DNA from 3 places in the Paenibacillus sp. FSL H7-0735 genome. Region 1 is predicted to be linked to each of the others. Evidence: predicted binding sites of a transcription regulator. Region 1 holds the regulator's gene; each other region holds the start of a gene.
What was found. The regulator Rex, encoded in region 1, represses fermentation and respiration genes when NADH is low (regulators of the CRP and FNR family bind a similar motif). The targets are predictions, from matches to a motif close to TTGTGAAATATTTCACAA.
Positions count from the first base shown of each region.

Region 2: a site for Rex is predicted at 4,759-4,776, ahead of NSS82_RS21505 (polymer-forming cytoskeletal protein). Genes of this name have one in related genera too.
Region 3: a site for Rex is predicted at 5,566-5,583, ahead of pflB (formate C-acetyltransferase). Genes of this name have one in related genera too.

Region 1 covers NZ_JBBOZH010000001.1:4,908,335-4,916,120, reverse strand. Annotated here, with positions in the region: gene dinG (ATP-dependent DNA helicase DinG) at 1-1,470, shown strand, start outside; gene NSS82_RS22350 (redox-sensing transcriptional repressor Rex) at 1,601-2,254, shown strand; gene NSS82_RS22345 (amidohydrolase) at 2,241-3,542, shown strand; gene NSS82_RS22340 (cell wall elongation regulator TseB-like domain-containing protein) at 3,801-4,232, shown strand; gene NSS82_RS22335 (hypothetical protein) at 4,643-5,185, shown strand; gene NSS82_RS22330 (AAA family ATPase) at 5,178-6,680, shown strand; gene NSS82_RS22325 (3-hydroxyacyl-CoA dehydrogenase family protein) at 6,814-7,686, shown strand; gene NSS82_RS22320 (acetate/propionate family kinase) at 7,683-7,786, shown strand, end outside.
Region 2 covers NZ_JBBOZH010000001.1:4,716,516-4,724,301, forward strand. Annotated here, with positions in the region: gene NSS82_RS21480 (LacI family DNA-binding transcriptional regulator) at 1-821, opposite strand, end outside; gene NSS82_RS21485 (DinB family protein) at 969-1,436, opposite strand; gene NSS82_RS21490 (LysR family transcriptional regulator) at 1,497-2,399, opposite strand; gene NSS82_RS21495 (histidine phosphatase family protein) at 2,558-3,175, shown strand; gene NSS82_RS21500 (hypothetical protein) at 3,239-3,484, opposite strand; gene NSS82_RS21505 (polymer-forming cytoskeletal protein) at 4,149-4,700, opposite strand; gene NSS82_RS21510 (peptide ABC transporter substrate-binding protein) at 4,885-6,474, opposite strand; gene NSS82_RS21515 (LacI family DNA-binding transcriptional regulator) at 6,676-7,587, shown strand; gene NSS82_RS21520 (MFS transporter) at 7,636-7,786, shown strand, end outside.
Region 3 covers NZ_JBBOZH010000001.1:5,190,465-5,198,250, reverse strand. Annotated here, with positions in the region: gene NSS82_RS23705 (carbohydrate ABC transporter permease) at 1-795, shown strand, start outside; gene NSS82_RS23700 (ABC transporter substrate-binding protein) at 928-2,394, shown strand; gene adhE (bifunctional acetaldehyde-CoA/alcohol dehydrogenase) at 2,800-5,421, shown strand; gene pflB (formate C-acetyltransferase) at 5,674-7,786, shown strand, end outside.

The DNA.
Region 1 (7,786 bases):
CATCTTGTAATTGATGAAGCACATCATTTAGAAGATGTGGCTGGTAAACATCTTGGCATGCATATGAAGCATTTCACTGTGGCACACACGTTATCGCGACTGTATAAAGATAGCCGAAACGGACAGCTTCCTGCTCTGCGCCAGATCTTACAGTCGTCAGGCAGTGAAGAGGCTTCAGAATGGAGCGGAGTCATCGATCGGATCTACCCGGATCTGCTTACTGTCAAAGAAACCTGGGATGCACTCAGCGACAAGCTGTTCAGCCTTTTGCCGGAACGCAGTGATGCGGCAGCAGGGGAAGCGGGACAACTGGTTATGCGTTTGCTTCCCGCCCGTAAGCCGAAGGATTGGGATGAATTAGTTGCGCTTGAGAACACTATGAATCTGACGTTAAGCGACATCATCCGTAAGGGTGATAAAATGCTTAATGAGATGCGTGACCAGGAAAGCCAATCCTCAGCAGACAGTCTTGTTACTGATATTAGCGGTTTATTTAAGGATTTGGCTTCCATACGTGAGCAAGTAAGATTCTTTATGGGGCTGAATGACGATAATGTAGTATATTGGCTGGAGGCAAATGGAAATTACCGCAGCAAATCACTGCAGATGTATGCCGTCCCTGTGGATGTTAGCAGCCAGCTTAAAGAGTTGTTCTTCGATAAGAAAAAAAGCATCGTGCTTACCTCGGCGACGCTGTCTGTAGATAAATCTTTTCAGTTTATGATTGATAATCTCGGACTTAACGAAGCTGCGGAAGAGGGACGTCTAATGACCTCACTCCTTCCATCTCCCTTTAAGTATCGCGAGCAGGCGCTGCTAGTTATACCGCGTGATTTTCCTAGTGTGAAGGGCAGTGTGGGCGATGCTCGATTTGTCGATACACTCGTACAGTCGTTAGCAGAAGCTGCCAAAACAACACGTGGGCGGATGCTGGTTCTGTTTACTTCTTATAAAATGCTGCGTCAGGTATATGATCCGCTTAAAGAGGCTTTGGCCTCACAAGAGATTACGGTGCTTGGTCAAGGCGTGGAAGGTGGCAGCCGGAGCAAGCTGATCCGCCGCTTTCAGGACAGTGCAGCATCCGTTCTGCTGGGGACGAGCAGCTTCTGGGAAGGTGTAGATATTCCAGGTGAAGCACTGACTTGCCTGGCCATCGTGAGACTTCCGTTTCAACCGCCGAATCACCCGTTGGCGGAAGCGAAGTCGGAGTTATTGCAGGCTCAGAAGAAGAATCCATTCATGAAATTGTCTGTTCCTCAAGCGGTTATTCGTTTTAAGCAGGGATTCGGAAGACTGGTTCGCACGGCGCAGGATCGCGGAATAGTTATTGTTTATGATACAAGGGTTATTGAATCTCATTACGGGAAGTATTTCCTTTATTCATTGCCTGGTCCCAAAATGGAGCATATGCTGACTGATCAAATGGTCCCCCGCATAGCGGAATGGCTAGAGGATGGCGGCGCTTCTTAAAATGCTCGTCTTCAGTTTAGCTCCTCCTTATCCTTAAGGGCGGTAAGTTACAGTACCGCCCTTAATAAGGAGAGGTATACGTTAGAATATGGATTTTCACAAGAACATTACTATTTTTAGGAGGAAAAATATGAAATCGGATAAAATATCAGAAGCCGTTGTTCGCAGACTACCTGTGTATTTGCGTTTTTTGAATGATCTCCAGAATCGCGAAATATTAACAGTTTCCTCTCAGGAACTTGGACAAAAGCTTGATCTTAATCCCGCACAGATTCGTAAGGATTTAGCGTATTTTGGTGACTTCGGCAGAAAAGGTATCGGCTATGATGTAACGTATCTTATTGAGAAAATCCGTCATATTCTGAAGCTGGATCAACAGCTTAATGTAGCTTTAGTAGGGGCAGGTAATCTCGGACATGCCTTGTCTAATTACAATGCATATCTCAAAGATACTATGAAAATCACGGCTATATTTGATTCGTACGCTCCTAAGGTTGGACGTAAGATCAACTCCCTTACTGTGCAACCGATGGATGAACTAGGCAGCACGATTCGTGAGCAAGGTATTCGCATTGCCATTATTACCGTACCTGATTCAGAAGCTCAAAATGTAGCAGATATTCTCATTTCTTCTGGGATTGAAGCAATTTTGAACTTTGCCCCTGTGATTCTGAAGACACCACCGAATATCCGGGTGCATGCAGCTGATTTTACAACTGATCTGCAAAGTCTTGCTTATTACTTGCGGGATGGAAAGGAAGAAAGCGAACATGAACAACAATAAAACGATAATTAAGGGCGGGTATTTTCTGACTCCGGGAACGGATGAGCCGGTTCTGAGTGGATATATGACTATTGAAGATGATTTAATCACTTACATAGGAAAAGAAGAGCCTCAGATGGAAGCTGGAGTGCAAGTGGTTGATGGCAGCCGTCTGCTGTTCATGCCTGGACTTGTAAACACACATGGTCATGCGGCGATGTCTTTGCTGCGTGGATATGGAGATGATTTAGCGCTACAAGTGTGGCTTCAGGAGAAGATGTGGCCGATGGAGGAAAAGTTCACCGGTGATGATGTATACTGGGGAACCTCCTTATCTGTATTGGAAATGCTGAAGGGTGGAACTACGACCTTCCTCGATATGTATGATCACATGGACCGAGTAGCTGAGGTAGCTGAGTTATCAGGTATCCGTTCCGTATTGATGCGTGGTGTGATCGGGTTATGTCCAGAGGATGTACAGAATCACAAGCTTGCGGAAGCGATTTCTTTTGCCCGTAACTGGCATGGAAAGGCTGACGGTAGAATTACTACTATGATCTCGCCGCACGCCCCTTATACTTGCCCTCCGGACTTCCTGGTTAAGTTCGTGCAGGCAGCGCATGATCTGGATTTACCGATGCATACGCATATGTCCGAAACGAAACGTGAAGTGGAACAAAATGTGGCGGATTACGGGTTGCGTCCTGTAGCTCACTTAGAGAAGCTTGGAATGTTCACACGTCCCTCGATAGTTGCACATGGTGTTCATTTAAATGATGAAGAGATTGAGATCTTGGCTCGCCATAATGTGGGTGTCTCTCATAATCCGGGCAGTAATTTGAAGCTGGCTAGCGGAGTGGCTCGGGTTACTGATCTTCTAAAAGCTGGTGTGAAGGTGTCTCTTGGCACGGATGGCGCGGCAAGCAACAATAACTTGGATATGTTTGAAGAGATGCGGCTTGCAGCTCTCATTCATAAGGGTGTCAGCGGTGATCCAACGGCTGTTCCAGCTCCAGAAGCTCTACGTATGGCTACAGAATATGGCGCCCAGTCCATCTTTTTAAATAATGTAGGTAGACTTGCTGTTGGGATGAAAGCTGATTTCATTGCAATTGATATAGATCAGCCGCATTTGCTGCCACACACAGATCTGTTGTCTCATGCAGTTTACTCTGCTAGCGCTAAGGATGTTGAGCATGTGTGGGTGAATGGTAAACAGGTCATCAAGCATGGACAATGCTTAACCCTGGATGAGGAAGCTATCCGGCGTAAAGCGCAAGAAGCCTTCGAAGGTTTATTGAAGCGTTAAGTCTGGAGAATAACGAATAAATAATAGGCTGCGACTTTTTGCTTTTAGCAAAAGTTGCGGCCTTTTGTACATTTTAAGGCTGGGAAAGCTAGAAAATTATGAAATTTTGGATAAACACGCGGGTGTGTTATATAATCAAAAAAGATATATTACTAGAAAGGGAGCTGTACCTTGAAGAAAAGGAAAAAATGGATCCTCCTGGGGTCAGTTCTGATTCTGCTCCTGGGGTTTGGACTTATCCAGTTCTATGCCTATATTATGAAAGATCAATGGAACGAGCGGGATATCGCCAAGGATGTTGCCAAAACCAGAGCGGGTCTAACAGAGGTAACCAAAGCACAAAAATCGGTTTGGGATGAAAATGCAGTGTACTGGGTTTTAACAGGAAAAAATGAAGCCGGGACTGCTCTTATGGTCTGGGTCCGCTTTACGGTAGATGGAAAATTTGCTGAAGGCGACGACGCAGTGTTTGCTGAGGAACTAAGTAAAGGAACCTCAGAAGCCCAAATACGCGGCATTATCAAAGCTGATCTTCCGGACATAACGATTGAACGCTTGCTGCCGGGAGTATATAACGGAGAGTATGCTTGGCAGCTTTTTTATAAACAGAGCGGTCGGTATTATTATCAATTTTATCGGTTTTCGGATGGGTCCCGAATGGGTGAAGGTTACAGTTTACCTAAAAGTTAAGCCGAACATAAGGAAATTAAGGGTGGCAATGTAAACAAGCGAACTTATTATAAGTTCGCTTGTTTACATTTATTTGATGTACAAAAGTGATATACTAAGTGATATACTGAATGGGTGGTTATCACCGAATATTCTCTTAAATTCACATACAAAAATAGGCCGATTGATTAAAAATCAAGGCCGATTTTGTCGAAAACGAGGAATATATTTGGTATTGATGGAAATATTTAAAAAATTAAATTTTAAATATATTCACATTTATTTTGAAATTAGTATATACACCTGTGATATACTACTACTTGTAATTAGAACAGCAATAAGAGACTTCAGTCTCTCTGATGAGCTCTCAAGTAGCTATAAATTATTATACTGAGCTTTATATTTTGTCATCTTTGAGAGGAGGACGTTTCTTGAAATTACGTCTTGTACCTGTGCTGATAACGTCTCTACTGTCGGCTACTCTATTGTTTGGTGGCTTCTTTTTGTATCGTCAGTTTGCAATGCAGGAACCACTTCAGAAGATTGTATCTCAATATGAGGGCGTCAATGATTCTCATATCAGTATTAACCGCAATGAGGTCACTTTGAAACTTGATCTCCAGCCAGGCACGAAATTACGTGAACTGGTTCAGTACGTCTCCAAAGAAGGAAAATCGATGATTGATGGACGTACACTGAAACTTGATGTAGAACAGAACTCCAGTGAACTGCTGGATGAATACTGGGATAAAGCGATGTTCTCTGTAGCTGAAGCCATGGAGAGCCGTAAATATACACTTATACCCACAGAACTTGATGGACTCAAAGCGCAATATCCGCAATATAAAAATGTGATAGCCTCAACAGAAATTGACGACAATAATGTCTATGTAAGCTTAAGTAATGGAAAAGAAAGCAAATTTATTATTTTGCCGCGCAAACCTGCGACATTGGGGGTATGGAATAATGCCTAAATACCTTAAAGAAATTCTAATCGGATTTGTTCCTGTCTTGTTTATTTTTATGGCTTTTCTAGGCATTAATATATTCCCGATCGTTATTGCTGCTGGGATGCTCACGGCTTTACTTATCATTGCTCATTTAAGAGGCGGACTTGCGGTGAATGCAGGTGCCGGGAAGAAACGCAAGAAGGATGGACCTTCAAAGCTTACTTTTGAAGAAATTGGCGGGCAAGACAATGCAAAGCAGGAGCTTCGTGAAGCGTTGGATTTTCTGATCCGGCATGAGGAAATCAGCAAATTCGGGATTCGGCCTTTGAAAGGGATTCTGCTTACAGGCCCTCCAGGAACAGGTAAGACCCTTATGGCTAGAGCAGCAGCACATTATACGAACTCTGTATTTGTGGCAGCATCAGGCAGTGAGTTTGTAGAAATGTACGTAGGTGTCGGTGCCGGCCGTATCCGCGATTTGTTTAAGGATGCCCGTACCCGCGCCCTTAAGGAAAACAAGCAAAGCGCTATTATTTTCATAGATGAAATTGACGTAATTGGCGGTAAGCGTGAAGGCGGACAGCAGCGAGAATATGATCAGACCTTGAATCAGCTGTTGACCGAGATGGACGGGATCTATAACAACGAAACGCCGCGCATTCTGCTGGTAGCAGCCACTAACCGTAAAGAAATGCTTGATTCAGCATTGCTGCGTCCTGGCCGGTTTGACCGTCATATTCAAGTGGACATGCCTGATAAAAAAGGCCGCAAATCGATTCTCGAATTGCATGCCAAAAATAAGCCACTTCATGCAAATGTGAACCTCGACAAAATTTCCGAAGAAGCCTATGGTTTTTCCGGTGCTCAGCTCGAAAGTGTTATGAATGAGGCAGCAATTTATATGATGCGTGAGGAATTAACAGAGGTTGAGCAGCGGCATCTGTCGATGGCGATTGACAAGGTTATGATGGGGGAAAAAACGGACAGAGAAACTAACCACGAAGAGAAAAAACGGGTGGCAATCCACGAATTGGGACATGCCATTATGGCAGAGCTGCTTCGTCCGGGAAGTGTTAGTCAGGTTACGCTGACTCCGCGGGGGCAAGCCCTTGGTTATGTACGTCACAATCCTCAGCAAGAGCAGTATTTGTACACCAAAGATTATCTCGAAGATCAGATTATGATCGCACTTGGTGGAGCGGCTGCAGAAGAAATGTATTATGGCGGACGAAGCACAGGTTCGCGTGGCGATTTTGATCAGGCCCTGAATATTGTCGAAACCATGATGAAATCCGGATTGACTTCGTTGGGTATCGCCAAGCTGGAAATGGTTACCACTGAAGAGCTTATGAAGGAAAACAGTAAAATATTGGATGAGTTGATGGTACGTACTCACGACCACCTTGAAAAGCAACGAAATGTATTTGATTACTCCCTTGACATTTTAATGAAGGAAGAAGTGCTCTCTGGAGAGCAATTTCGATGTCAATTTCGTGACAGCGTGCGTTTACCAGCATAAATATTTATGCTGGTTATTTTTTTTTACTTTTCAGGCATGCTAAGATATCATTATATGTCGGGCTTTATAAATTTTTGCGACAGACAAGGTACAATACAAAAGTATAGATACCTGAAAGGATGGAGACTTTTTTATGAATTTCAAGAAAATTGGTGTCATCGGCGGTGGCACAATGGGACAAGGGATTGCCGAAATGCTGGCAGCCAAGGGCCTGGATGTATTGCTGGTGGAGAAAACCCCTGAGAAACTGGACTACTCCTACGAAATGATCGAGACAAGTCTAGATAAGCAACTGGAGAAATGGGCGATCACTCAAGCTGAGAAGAAGCTGATTCTTAGCCGCATTCAAAAAGTGACACATTTCGCAGAGCTGAGCTCTTGTGACATGGTTATCGAAACAATCGTTGAGGATTTAGAAGAAAAGAAAAAAATATTGAATCAACTGGATCAAGTATGTCCAAACCACATTATTCTTGCCAGCAATACGTCAACACTTAGCTTGACTGAACTTGCAAGTTCTACAATGTATCCGGAACGCGTGATCGGAATGCATTTCATATACCCTGTAGCTAAAGTGGATCTTGTTGAAATTGTACGCGGTCTGAAAACTTCAGATGCTACTTTTGAAGATACAAAATCCTTTGTTGATGAAATTGTTGAGAAAAAAGGTGTAATGATTTATGAATCCCCAGGATTTGTAACATCACGCCTCATTTGCTTGTTTATCAATGAAGCTATGCACGTGCTGCAAGAAGGCGTTGCCTCCGCACAGGATATTGACGATGCTATGCGTATTGGTTATCAATTCCAATATGGACCGCTTGAAATGGCTGACAGATTCGGTCTGGATTCGGTTCTTGCTGCACTTGAAAATATGTTCCGTGAATATGGTGAGCTGAAATATCGTCCTTCCACGATCCTTAAGAAGATGGTGCGTGCAGGACAATTGGGTATGAAATCAGGCGAAGGCTTCTTCCAGTACGACAAGGATGGTGACCGTATATGAATATTCTAGTAATTAACTCCGGTAGTTCTTCTTTAAAATATCAATTGTACAATATGGCTGATGAATCCGTTTTGGCTAAAGGTTTGGTGGAACGTATCGG
Region 2 (7,786 bases), 190 kb from region 1:
AACAAGCTGCTAAGCGGGATATCATCGAATCCGATGATTTGCAGATCCTGCGGCACTCTTTTACCTAAACGATGTGCTTCATGAATGACTGCCGTCGCGACAATATCATTACTGGCAATTACGCCATCTGTATCTATATATTTAGCAAATAACTCCACAGCCCATTGTTCTGCTACTGTATGGGAGAAGGATGAAGTTTGGATCACATTATAGCTGATTCCCATTTCATTAAGTACTTCAATCGCCCCAAGAAATCGATCTTGTGCAGGTTTGATATGCGCCGGTCCTTGTATTACTGTGATTTTTTTGCTTCCCCGTGCGATAATCTCTTGTGCTGCAAGACGTCCGCCCTTTTTGCCATCTGCGTATACGGAAGGGCTATCGTTAGAAGTACGGTCCAGAAATACGACCGGAATTTTCAAGTTAGAATAAACGTCGCTCTCAGGGAAGTTGGTTGACGATATCATGCCAATGACATTATTTTGGATAAAGGTTTGAATATAATCCATCTCTTTGTCCTCGTTCTCATCACTATTGCCAAAGATGATCCGATAACCTTGCTCCTGCATCCGATCCTCTATCCCCCGCGCTAACTGCGGGAAGAAGGGGTTGGTAATATCAGGCAAGAGCAGCCCGATTAATTTAGATTTCCGCTTGTACAATGATCTTGCAACCTCATTAGGGGTATAATTCATTTCTTTGATCGCTGCCTCAACCTTTTTGCGAGTATCGATATTCACATATCCAGATTCATTTATAACCCGTGAGACTGTTGCTACCGAAACTCCAGCTATTTTTGCGACATCTTTGATCGTCATCATTCTTTAATTCATCCCCCAATGTGTAACCGGTTACATGTATTACATAAATTAGATTATCACATAACCTTTTCATTTACAAATCTTTTTTTCGATCATAAAGCTAACAAAAGATACCAATTATATATCGATATCTTTTGTTATTTGAATTTATTTATCTGCAAAGCGATTTAATAATTTTATTGTATTGAAGTGCATACCTTCATGGTAAAGTGTGAAATTTATGAATTCACCGATTGAATTTAAGGTTAATCCACTTCCTGTTGTAAGAGGGGTTACTTGCTCACTTAAGCGATTGTGAAAAGCTTCCTGGATCCGTTTGGGTTGCTCCGTAAGCATCTCAAGTAAAACTTCAAGCGTTGGCGGTTCCTCATTCCACTCGGCTGGTTTAGTCCCTTTCGCAAATAAGCGTTCAAAGCTTGCCGGCAATTGCATAAGCTCCCTAGCAGAATGAAAGGCAAACTTCTCTTGCACCAAATAAATATGTCCCAAGTTCCAGCGGATATTGTTATTAAAACCTTCTGGAATACTATCTAAAATTTCCTCAGATAGTCCCTCGACAGCACGCACAGTAACACTACGCACAAACTTAAGTTGTTTGAATATGATTTGATCCATTATGACCCCTCCTAACTTTTATCCATAGTTTACCATAAGCTTATCTTTAATTTCCTAATATTATTTTAAACTTAATTGTTTCATAACGAGCGTAATAAACGACTGCATATAACTTTCTTGAAGTTCCTTCTTTCTGTAACCCATCCATATCGAATGCTTGGAGACTACATTTTCTACTGCTACATTAGCTAATGTTCCCTGATCAAGATAAGGTTTCGCCAACAAAGCGGATACATAACTAATTCCATAACCGGCAATCACAGCTTGAATAACTTCATTCACTCCATTAAATTGAAGCCCAATCGTTGGCTGCTGTACACTTCTTTCTTCACACAACCGGACAAGCCGCTCTCTGGCTGCACTGCCCTCTTCTCTCATAATAAATGCTTCAGACATCACTTCTTCAAAGCTAACCTGCTGATTGGCAAAAGGGTGATGGGAAGAAACCACGAATACATACTCGTCCCTATATAACTCCCGATGTTCGAACACTCCTGTATTATGCGTAGGAAACTCCATATCACTGTAAATCGCTACGTCTGCTTCAAAATTATTCAATTTTTCCATGACTCCATGAGAATTAGTAGTAGTGATCTGAATGTTAACTTCCGGAAAAGATTGTTTGAATAATGACGCCCACCGGGGAATGAGGATGCTTGTTGCCAAATAATTACCTGCAATCCGCAGATTCCCCTCAGGAAATTTGTGATAGTCTTCAATGATTTGCTGGACTTGATCACCCATGGCAAAAAACTTCTCAAGAGGTTCGATTAACCTTTTTCCTAAAGGGGTGAGCACCATCCTCTTTCCTTTAATTTCAAATAACAAAATATGATTCTCCCGTTCATACTTACGGATTTGCGCTGATATAGCGGGTTGACTGATATGCAAACGTTCAGAGGCTTTGGTCACACTACCTGTGATCGCAACGTAATAAAACAATTTTAATACATGATAGTTCATCGTGATCTCTTCCTCACTTCATAAAATAATATCTGTATTCGCCGCTTATCCTCAGTCATTTTACTATAACTATACATTATGGATGTTAACTATTATATATTGTTTATTTATATTTATTTCTTTTATACTTACAACTATTCATCAGGGAGGTTTTGTTAATGACAAAGACAGTATTATACTTAACCCGCCACGGGCAAACAGAATGGAATTTACAAAAACGAATGCAAGGGCATCAAAATTCTGCGCTTACAGCCTTGGGCGAACAGCAGGCCGAATGGTTAAGGGATCGTTTGCAAGTAGAAAACTTAGGCGCAATTTATTCTAGTACTAGTCCAAGAGCATTGCATACTGCGCAGATTTTACGGGGAAAGCGGAGTTTACCTATTCAACAGCAAGTTTCTTTAATGGAAATAAACATGGGGAGCTGGGAAGGAATGAATACGGATCAGATACAACTAGAATCCCCTTTACAATATTCCCATTTTTTCACCAGACCCGATCTATATATTCCTCTAACCTCAGGTGAGACTTATAAGCAGCTTGAAGAAAGAGTAGTGCCGACAATGGAGCGCATCATAAACGATAACGTAGGGCTAGAGGTGCTCATCGTCACCCATCGGATGACTTTAAAAGTCATTATGGCTTATTTTCTTAATAAATCATTGCAGGAAATAGGGGAGTTACCGGATATTCTCTCTACTGCATTATGTAAAGTAACCCTAACTGATAACAATACAACCATCGATCTGTATGGAGATACTTCACATTATCAATGACTATGTATTAAAAAAATAAAAAGGTAACTCCGATTAACGGGGCTACCTTTTTAGCGTTCAACATTAAATATCCACACTTTTGATTATAAAACTGCGTACCTTCATCCATTTGCCTGAAATGAATTCATCAATCGTTTTCGTCTTTGGTCTAACGCAAAAACGGTGTTTTGCCCCTTTATCAAAGCCCACAGCTTCAAAAATTAGGCTGTCCCCTATTTGCTCCTTGAAGAACACCTGCTTTAATCCCAACCTATTTAACATTTCAAGCTTTACGCTCTCAATATATGTGCGCGAATACTCCTTAGACATATGTGTTCCTCCTAGTAGTGGTAGTAATATTATAAGTCAATAGGAAGAAAATCAACAATAGTTCATATATTCATCATCCACAAAAAAACAACCAGGCAGCAATTCTCCGTTATTGGAGGTTCGCTGACTGGTGTTTTGGGTCTGTTGTGATTTGCTTGATAGGTTATGAGCTAAGCTTAATCATTCGTAGCTTTCGGATAACCACTCCGTTGTAGCGCACTATCTTGATATATCTGTAAGATAACTGCATTCTATACACTTATTCGATATCCACAAGGGCTAATTCTAACTTTAAGTGTATTCTATACAATTAAAAACTAGAGAAATAGCCTATAGAGTATTAAATCAGGAAAATAGATGTACAAAATACAGCTATTTTCATTGGCCGGGCGTTTTGAGCATTTTAGTTGTACAAAATACAGTTAAAACCATCTACTGTACACTTCAATGTTTCATACTCCATTACTTCATACTCCAATAATTCACTGCTTCAATACTCCATTACTTGTTACTTCAAGGCTTCCGTCGGCTCTCATATGGTAACTAGATGGGGTGTAGTCCATTATGAGTCAGCCCATTCATACTGATTCCTTTTGCCTATCCTATCCGGATAATTCTATCTATTTAGTCCATCTACTTCTACCTAATCGAAATCATCACTAACTTATTTAACTTCAGTTGCCCCAGTCACTTTACCTTCAATCCCTGCAGTTGCTTTCACATCTTCGTTTGCGAAGTAAAGATTTCCATCAATAGTCGAAGTTTCATGCAGATTAAATCCGTTCGCATCTACATAAACATCACCTTTAATGGTTCCGCCTTGAACTCGTAAATTTTCACTTTGTACAGTTAACTTAGGTACAGTGAGTGTGTAATTGGCAGTAACTTTGTGATCAGCGTCTTGGGCATAAAGAGCAATCTTACGGTAGATGTCGCCGTCTGCGGCCCCTTTATCATGGAATTCGCCTTCAACAACAACATCTTGGGCAATGGTCACATCATTTAGAATGGCAATAATCCAGTTTCCATCTTTACTTACAGCCTTGGTAAACGCATCTGCTTGATTTACGATTGAAGCTGTAGTAACTGCATCCGTTTGCTCTGTAGCTGGAGCCGTAGTAGCCGCCGAATTAGTCGCATTATTATTATTCGCACCACAACCAGACAAGACTGCAACCGAGACGCCTGCTACTAACATCATTTTAAATAACTTCATTTTAAATCCCCCTTGTTTTTGATTATAAATTAATTATATATTAAAATTTTTAATAAACAGGTGAAAAATTTCACAATATTGTGTCGTTATCTGAAGCGGTTTCACAAAGGCGATTAATTCCATACAAAAAGGACACTCCCAATAACTGCGGAAGTATCCTCATAGTCTTTATTACTATAATTTTTTAGATTAAATACCCTCTTGAAAAAGATATGGAACCATCATACTCTACACTTACTTTTTTAATGTTAGGTTTATGCAAAACATCAGCATAAAAATAATACAGCGGAAGGATGACCATTTGGTCAATGAGCATTTTTTCAGCTTTTGCATAAAGCTTGTTTCGTTCGCTAGTGTCTAATGTAAGCCTAGCTTGTTTAATATAACTATCATAAAGTGCACTGCTCCAGCCCGAATCATTATCGCTGCTCCAAGATGTGAAATAATCTAAAAAAGTCGATGGATCGTTATAGTCGGCTGCCCATGCCGCTTTTGCCATTGTATAATTCAGCTTAAGACGATTATCAAGCAGATCTTCCCAGGGTTGAACCTCAAAACCTACTGTAATGCCCAGATTTTTGTTCCAGCTGTTAATAACGGCTTCTGCAATTTCTTCATGCCCTTCATTTATAATAATCGAAAAACTAGGAAGCTGAGTTAAGCCCTCTTCCTTCAAACCTTCCTGAAGTAATTTCTTAGCCTGTATTACATCCTCTTTGAAATACCGTGTATCAATAATCTCTGATCTAAAATTCAACTTGGAACCACGAATACTCCGAGGAATAAAACCGTAAGCAGGTGTACCATAGCCGATAGATTCTCGGTTAGCTGCCATGGCTAATGCTTTACGTATCTTCAGATTTTTGAAAGGTGCTTTGCTTAGATTGAACTGATAATAATATGTAGAAGCATACGGCAATGCATATAACTCCTGAGGGAATACAGAATTTAAAGAAGCCTTATCTATCAGCTCATCTTTTGCCCCTACCCAGTCAACTTCATTGTTTAAGTAGGCCATAGTTGGCGAAGGTGTTCCAGCTTTAGGCTGAAGTAGATGCACCTCTGAGAAACGAATTTCTTGCGCCGCATAATAGTTTGGATTTTTAATTAGATGAATCGAATTTTCATCCCACTGTTGCAGTTTAAAAGGGCCATTAGTAACCATAGTTTTAATATTGTACGCCCAATTCTTATCTGCTTTCGCGACTTGCGCATTAATTGGCATGTAAATACTTTCCGCGAGAAGCTGCGGGAAATGTGAAGTTTTTTCATTCAAAGTCACTTGGAGTGTATCGTTATTTAACGCTTTCACACCCACTTTCGAAGACTCCTTTAGCTTCCCTTTATGATAATTCTCTGCGTTAGCAATTATGAACATTTTGAATGCATAGCTATTCATAGACTGAGGTGCAAGCGCTTGTTTCCATGCATACTCAAAATCTGAAGCCTTAACCTGCTGCTGATTACTCCATTTTGCGCTCGGCCGCAAGGAGAACGTGTATGTTTTCCCATCCTTGGAGACTGTCCACGACTTGGCTATCCCGGGAACCGCCTCTCCCGCATCATTTAAACGCACCAATCCCTCAAATATCCCTTTAATGACCGTAGTCGTACTACTATCTGTGGAAGAGGCAGGATCTAGATCTACAGGAATATAATCAAAACCAATACGCAACACCTGTTTAGCCTGTACAGCAGATGCAGTGTTCCCTTCACTTACATTTAAACCTATTAGTAATACTAAAACAAAGAGAACATGGAGCAATTTTTTCATCGACACTTCCCCTATTTCTATTATTTTTATTAACTAGAATAACATGGAATCTATTGATTCCGATAGATTAATTTCACCGTAATTCTTCCATTTCTAGAACCTAGCAGGGTCATCTAACTGCACACTCACTTCCCATTGACGCTTTGGGATCAGAATGTTAATCTTTAGAAAATATCACAAGGATAAGGGAGCTATTTACTGGTGAAAAAGACAACCATGAAGGACATCGCACTTCGTGCCAATGTCTCCGTCGCAACAGTGAGCTATGTTCTGAATCGTGTCGGCAACCAAACCATTCCTGAGAAAACGCGCCAGCAGATTCTTCAGCTTGCCGAGGAACTACACTACATACCCAATCTGGCGGCACGTTCACTTGCGAATCAGAAAACAGGATTGGTAGGTGTGCTTGTTAACACCTCAGCCCATACACCACACTGGAAGCTCCATGCCCAGTTCTCATTTATACATGCCTTGGAACAACGGTTAACAAATGCTGGTTACCATACGCTGCTATATTCACTTGATGTTGATCAGCCTTCTTTGGATATTATCGTAGAAAGAAAGCTGGAGGCTGTATTTCTGATCGATGTGCGCGAGGAAGCCTTTTATTCGATCTCCAAGCATTTTGTAGAAGGAATTCCTTTGATTCTGATCGACAGCATGATTGAAGATAAACTCTTTAAGCAGGTCCTTTTCAACTATCGAGCAGCTCTGCAAAAGGTAAAACCACAGGACCTTTCACAGGTATGTTTAATTATGGAGAGCTTCAATAACTCTTTCCTCACCCGCTTTATTCAGGACAGTATTCCATTACCTGAAGAAGCGATATTCACCGTTGTCAATTTGGAGGAATTAAATACATTCTTACAGGAGGGGGGCTATAAAGAGGCCATTGTCATTAATGAGTTTATTGGAAGTTACGTTGAAAAAAACGGGAGGTTCGAACAACTCTCTGTTCTTTGCACCTGCAATTGTCCGGAAATATTAGGCGATGACGTTCATAAATTCATTTTCACAGGGGATAAAGCGGCTACTGCATTTGAACTAATGGACAAATTATTGCATCATTCTGACTACTCCGCACAAGAAAATAATTGTTATTTTGTAGAATAATTTTTTTGGCTATTCACTTAATCGTTTAAGTTGAAGGGAGCATAACTTATGTCTGGTCCTTTATTAGTGAAACAAGTTCCCCCTGCTGTTCAAGCTCATCCCTCTCTTTGGGGAAATCGGAGATTCCTGCTGCTACTCAGTTCGTACTCCATTTCCTTATTCGGTAACACTTTTCATAGTATTGCTTTAAGTTTATGGG
Region 3 (7,786 bases), 280 kb from region 1:
TGCGTGGTCATTTTGATTATGGTGTTTAGCATGCTGTATCCGATCTGTATGACGTTATTTAACGGACTGAAATCGAATCAAGAGGTGAACTCATTCCCACCGCATTTTTTCCCGCAGGAATGGCACTTCAGCAACCTTAAGGAAGCGATGAATTACATTGATCTGCTGATGTTCCTTAAAAACACCATTTATATTTTTGTGGGGAATATGGTCGTGACACTAGTAGTATTGGGAATGTCTGCTTTCAGCATTTCTCGTATGAATGTCCCTTACAGAAAGGCAATTTATTTCTTTTTCCTGATGACATTGTTTATTCCGGCGACCAGCTATATGATTCCCAACTTTGTCAATCTAAAAGAGCTTGGATTACTGAATCAGTACGCTGCTTTTTGGCTGCCTGCTGGTGCGAATACATTCTATTTTCTACTCTTAAAGAACTTTTTTGATGGGATACACCCTGAAATTTTTGAAGCAGCGCGGATTGACGGTTCCTCTGAGCCGAGAAGCTTTTTCTCCATTGCAGTGCCATTGTCGGTTCCGATTTTTGCTACGCTGGCGATCTTTATCTTTTCTACCGCATGGAATGACTGGTTCTGGCCATCTCTGGTTATGCACAGTGAAGAGAAATATACGCTCGCGACAGCAATCTATAAATACGTTATTAATGTAAAGGCACTTAATACGAATATTAAATTCGCCATCCTATTTATCGTATCGTTGCCGCCGATCCTTGTCTTCCTGATCTTCCAAAAGTTCATTATGCGTGGCGTCGCATTATCAGCAGTTAAGGGATAAGCAAGGATCGACGGATTTAGTCACGGATCGTAAACATGCACATGAAAGGAATATAAATGCACCTCGTTTGTAAACGATTTCTCTTTTATGATCGATATGTAAGATAACTATGAATTGAAAAGGGGAGTTTCAATGCGTAAGTACTCTAGCGTGCTACTAAGCCTCCTTGTGGCCGGATCGTTGTTAACCGCTTGCGGCGGTAATAACAATAACGGAAACACGACAGGAAACAAGGAAGGGGAAGCGACTACTGCGCCAACGAATGCTGCAACAGATAATGCTGGCAGTGCTACAGCAGCGCCAACTGATGATATCACACAAAGAAAAGTGACCATCAAAATTCACTATCCAACCCCTGACCTAACCGAAGTTAGAGCACAGGAAGATGACAAGATCAAACGTTTCCAAGAGGAATATCCGAATGTTGAAATCGTCAAAGACGATTGGCAGTACAATGTAAGTGAAATCGGCATCAAAATGGCAGCGAATGAAGCTCCAACCTTCTTTAACACCTACGCTACAGAAGCAAAATTCCTAGTTGAAAAAGGCTGGGTAGCTGACATTACGGATCTGTGGAATAAATACGAATTTAAGGATCAAATTAACCCGGTTCTCCAAAATCAATTTATCATTGACGGTAAAGTCTTCGGCGTAACTCAAAAGGGTTATGTAACAACCACAATGATCAACAAAAAAATGCTGGACGAAAAAGGCGTTGCTGTTCCACCTATGGATTGGACTTGGGATGATATGCTGAATACCGCCAAAGGCGTAGCTGATACCAAAAAAGGGATTTCCGGTATTGCTCCAATGGGTAAAGGGAATGAAGCAGGCTGGAACTGGACCAACTTCCTGTTCGAAGCTGGCGGTGAAATTCAGAAGATTGAAGGCGGTAAGGTTGTAGCTACTTTTAATTCTGAGGCTGGGATTAAAGCGCTGGATTTCTACAAGAAACTTAGATGGGAAGCAAACGCGATTCCTCAGGACTGGGCACTGGGCTGGGGTGATGCTGTAGGCGCATTCCAACAAAGTCGTACAGCAATGGTAATGGCTGGATCTGACGGTGTTATTGAGCAAGCGTTGAATCAGGGCGGTCTGAAACCAGAAGATGTACTTACGTATCCAATGCCTGCAATGGAAAAAGGCGGAAAACACACCGGGGTACTTGGTGGTGACTACCTTGTAATCAATCCAAATGCAACACCAGACGAGCAAGAAATGGCATTCCGTTATATTACATTTGATTACTTCTCCGATAAAGGTCTAGAAGCACTGGATGCGGTTCTGCAACAACGTACAACGGATGGTAAATACTTTATTCCGCCGCTCTTAGATTACTATTCTGCAGATTCTGACTTCGGCAAGAAAACGAAAGCTGTGTATGATAAATATACAAATGTATATCAATACAGCCCTGATATTTTAGGTTTGCTGGACGGTAAACCGGAAGCGCAATACAATACACAGGACTACTACGCAACCATGTCCAATGTAATTCAAGAGCTGTTCTCCAAAAAAGGAACAGATTCCAAGACACAGCTTGAAGCTGCTGCCAAAACAGTGCAAGAGAAATTCTTCGACACAATTAAAGTAGAATAGCTAAAAAGAACAGAACCGGCTCCATAGGAGTCGGTTTTTTTATGTTTATATTATTGATATTTTTATAAATCAACACGACGGGGGGCATCCGACTATTTTTTAGAGGCCAATGGAAAAATAGAGTGTCAACAAAATTAGATTTGCTTTTTTAAAATATTTTTGCGAGCGGAAAGGTAGAAAATGGGTATCAGTTCTTGTCTTTTTAAACATAAACTTTAAATTTAAGGAATAATAAAGCATAAATAATGGTAAAAAAGCTATAATATGATCGAATGAAAGCGCTTTGAAAACAAATCAAAAAAACTTTATACTTTGTGAAAGATTTCACTATACAAGGTGGAAATGATGTGATAAGATAAATGTGTAGAGAAAAACAACCTAAAAATTGACAGGAGGACGAGGGAGATGGCAGTTAAGAACGAAGTCGCCGCCCAAGTTAAACAAACTACCGCTGAAGAGTATATTCAGACTTTAGTGGATAAAGCGAAAAAAGCACATGAGGCATTCATGGCGCTGGATCAAGAGCAAGTTGACACAATCGTTCATGCAATGGCGTTGGCTGGACTCGACAAACATATGTACCTCGCTAAATTGGCTGTAGAAGAAACTGGCCGCGGGGTTTACGAAGACAAAATTACTAAAAACATCTTCTCGACAGAATATATCTGGCACGGAATTAAATACGATAAAACAGTAGGCGTTATTGAAGACAATGCTTATGAAAGCTTCCAAAAAATTGCTGAGCCCGTCGGAATTGTAATGGGTATCACACCGGTAACCAACCCTACATCCACCACGATGTTTAAAGCGTTGATTTCGATTAAGACACGGAACCCTATTATATTCGGTTTCCACCCATCTGCGCAAGAGTGTAGTGCAGCAGCTGCTAGAATTCTTCATGATGCGGCTGTAAAAGCTGGCGCACCTGAGAATTGTATCCAATGGATTGAAATGCCAACGATGGACAAAACAAACGCTTTGATGAACAACCCTGACGTTGCACTTATTCTCGCAACAGGCGGTTCTGCAATGGTAAAAGCAGCTTATAGCTGTGGTAAACCAGCTCTTGGCGTAGGTCCTGGTAACGTACCTGCATTCATCGAAAAGAGCGCGGATATCGATCAAGCCGTAACGGACATCATTCTTTCCAAAACATTTGATAATGGTATGATCTGTGCTTCCGAGCAAGCTGTTATTATCGAAGAACCAATCTTTGATCAAGTGAAAAAGAAAATGATCGCTAATGGCTGCTACTTTGTTAACAAAGAAGAAGCTGCCAAACTTACTAGCGGCGCTATGAACGTTGATAAATGTGCGGTTAACCCAGCAATCGTTGGACAATCCGCAGTGAAAATTGCTGAAATGTGCGGCATTCAAGTTCCTGCCGGCACTAAGATTCTGGTAGCAGAACTTGAAGGTGTAGGCACTAAATATCCATTGTCCGCTGAAAAATTGAGTCCTGTGCTTGCTTGCTACAAAGTTAAAAACGCAGATCAAGGTATCGAACGCGCAGCACAAGTTGTTGAATTTGGTGGTATGGGCCATAGTTCGGCTATCCACTCCAACAACGAAGAAGTAATCATGAAGTTCTCCAACCGTCTGCAAACAGGACGTATTCTCGTTAACTCGCCTTCCACTCATGGTGCGATCGGCGATATCTATAACACTAACATCCCTTCGTTGACGCTGGGCTGCGGATCTTATGGTCGTAACTCCGTGTCGCAAAACGTTACAGCAATTAATTTGATCAACGTGAAAAGGGTGAATCGTCGTACCGTGAATATGCAATGGTTTAAAGTACCTGACAAGATCTATTTCGAAAAAGGTGCTACTCAGTACCTGACCAAAATGCCTGATATCACACGTGTCGCAATTATCACTGACCCAATGATGGTTAAGCTCGGATATGTTGAGAGAGTTGAACATTACCTGCGTCAACGCCAAACTCCTGTAGCGATAGAAGTGTTCTCGGAAGTTGAACCAGATCCATCGACAACTACAGTTGAAAAAGGTACAGCAATGATGAACAGATTCCAACCGGACTGCATCATCGCACTTGGTGGTGGTTCCCCAATGGATGCTGCAAAAGGAATGTGGTTATTCTATGAACATCCAGACGCAGACTTTAACGGTCTGAAACAAAAATTCATGGATATCCGTAAACGGGTTTACAAATTCCCTAAACTTGGAAATAAAGCTAAGTTTGTAGCGATTCCAACTACTTCGGGTACGGGTTCGGAAGTAACATCTTTCGCAGTTATTACCGATAAAACAACTGAACAACACACTAAATATCCATTGGCTGACTACGAGCTAACTCCAGACGTAGCTATCATTGATCCAGAGTTCGTATATAGCTTGCCAAAAACTGCTGTAGCTGATACAGGTATGGACGTATTGACACATGCCATCGAAGCTTATGTATCTGTTATGGCGAGTGACTACACTGATGGTCTGGCAATTAAAGCAATCCAATTGGTATTCCAATACCTTGAAAAATCGGCGCTTGAAGGCGACAGAGTTGCCCGTGAGAAAATGCATAACGCATCAACACTTGCTGGTATGGCCTTTGCTAATGCTTTCCTGGGTATTAACCACAGTTTGGCGCATAAATGGGGCGGTCAATATCACACTGCTCACGGTCGTACTAATGCGATCCTTATGCCACACGTTATTCGTTACAATGCTAAGAAACCTACGAAGTTCGCTTCGTTCCCTAAATATTCACACTTCGTAGCTGACGAGCGTTATGCAGAAATCGCCCGTATTCTGGGATTGCCAGCTCGCACAACTGAAGAAGGTGTAACTAGCCTGATCAATGCTATTCGCGATATGAACAAAAAACTGGGTATCGAAGAATCCTTCCAACAACTGGGCTTTGATCCTAAGGATTTTGAATCCCGTGTAGATTACTTGGCTGACCGTGCATTTGAAGATCAATGTACAACTGCCAATCCTAAGCTGCCACTGGTATCTGAACTTGCAGATGTGTACCGTAATGCTTTCTACGGAAGATTTGATAATTAATATTTGGTTAAGTAGATAATAGGATGGTTGTGGACTAGATATAAGTGACAAATATCACCGGAAAGGTGATATTTGTCACAGTCTATTTATAGAAAATAAACTAAAATGTTTATATAAACAACGGTCCCATACATGGAACAATGATTGTGAATTTTCGAACAACCATATCTTTCTTGGGATCACGAGACACGGGATCAACCTTCAAGCCCGCGATCTCTACAAATATTATAAATATAGATGGAGGGATTTAGCATGTCGGTGATTGAAAAAGATGTACAAGAAGTGAAATCCGGTTGGAGAAGTTTTACAAAAGGTAAATGGTCCAGAAAAGTTGACGTTAACAACTTTATCGCAAGTAACATTAAGCCTTATGAAGGAAACGAAGAATTCCTCGTAGGACCTACTAGTAACACAACTGAACTATGGAAGATTATTTCCCAATTGAGCAAGGAAGAAAGAGAAAGAGGCGGCGTATGGGATGTTTCCCTAGATACTGTCTCCACAATCACTTCACATGCTCCAGGCTACATTGACAAAGACAAGGAACAAATTGTAGGCGTACAGACTGACGCTCCTTTCAAACGTTCCATCCAGCCATTTGGCGGGATCAAGATGATGGTTGATGCTACGAAAGCTTATGGCTTCGAGCTTCCACAAAACATCGTTGACATGTTTACGAACATTCGCAAAACGCATAACCAAGGCGTATTTGATGCATATACACCAGACATGAGAGCTGTGCGTAAATCCGGCGTAATTACAGGTCTTCCTGATGCTTACGGCCGCGGACGCATCATCGGCGACTACCGCCGCATTGCTCTGTACGGTATTGATTTCCTCATTAAAGACAAAAAACAACAACAAACTGAGCTTGAAGTTGATTCCATGACTGAAGATATCATTCGTTTGCGTGAAGAGCTGTCCGAGCAAATTCGTGCACTTGGCGAATTGAAAGAAATGGCAGCCGCTCATGGTATGGATATTTCCAGACCAGCGACCAACTTCAAAGAAGCTACTCAATGGGTATACTTCGGATATCTGGCAGCAGTTAAAGAACAAAATGGTGCGGCGATGTCCCTGGGCCGTGTGTCCTCTTTCCTGGACATTTATGCAGAGCGCGATATTGCTGAAGGTACTTTGACTGAAGAACAAGTACAAGAAATCGTCGATCATTTCGTAATGAAACTGCGTATCGTGAAATTCTTGCGTACACCTGACTATAATGATCTGTTCTCCGGCGACCCAACATGGGTAACTGAATCCATCGGTGGTATGGCTGAAGACGGAACAACTCGTGTTACCAAGAACAGCTTCCGTTTCTTGAACACCCTGTACAACTTGGGTCCAGCTCCGGAACCAAACTTAACTGTACTATGGTCCGAAAAATTGCCTGAAGCCTTCAAAAAATATTGTGCTAAGGTTTCCATCGAAACTAGTGCAATTCAGTATGAAAATGACGATGTAATGCGTCCATACTGGGGTGAAGATTATGCGATTGCTTGCTGCGTATCTCCAATGCGTATCGGTAAACAAATGCAGTTCTTCGGCGCTCGTGCCAACCTGGCAAAAGCATTGCTGTATGCTATCAATGGTGGTATAGACGAAAAATCCGGAGCACAAGTTGGACCGGAATTCCCAGCGATCACTTCTGAATATCTGGATTATGACGAAGTAATGAAACGTTTCAAACCGATGATGGAGTGGTTGGCTAAAACTTATGTTAACACTTTGAACATCATTCACTATATGCATGACAAATATTCTTACGAACGTATCGAAATGGCGCTGCATGACCGTGACATTCTGCGTACGATGGCTTGTGGTATTGCTGGGCTGTCCGTTGCAGCTGACTCACTAAGCGCAATTAAATACGCCAAAGTAAAACCTATTCGTAACGAACAAGGTATTGCGATCGACTTCGAAACCGAAGGCGAATTCCCTTGCTACGGTAACAATGACGATGCTGTAGACAGCATCGCAGTAGAATTGGTTGAAACCTTCATGACTATGATCCGTAAAAACAAAACATATCGTGATTCTGTGCCAACTCAATCGGTACTGACCATTACTTCGAATGTAGTGTACGGTAAGAAGACAGGTACTACACCTGACGGACGTAAGAAAGGTGAACCTTTCGCACCGGGTGCTAACCCAATGCACGGACGTGACAAGAAAGGCGCCTTGGCTTCCCTGAACTCTGTAGCTAAACTGCCTTACTCCGATGCACAAGATGGTATCTCTAACACGTTCTCCATCGTACCTAAGGCACTTGGTAAAGACGAGGATTCCCGTAAGTCTAACCTGGTACACATGATGGATGGATACTTCCATAACAACGCTCAGCATTTGAATGTTAACGTATTTA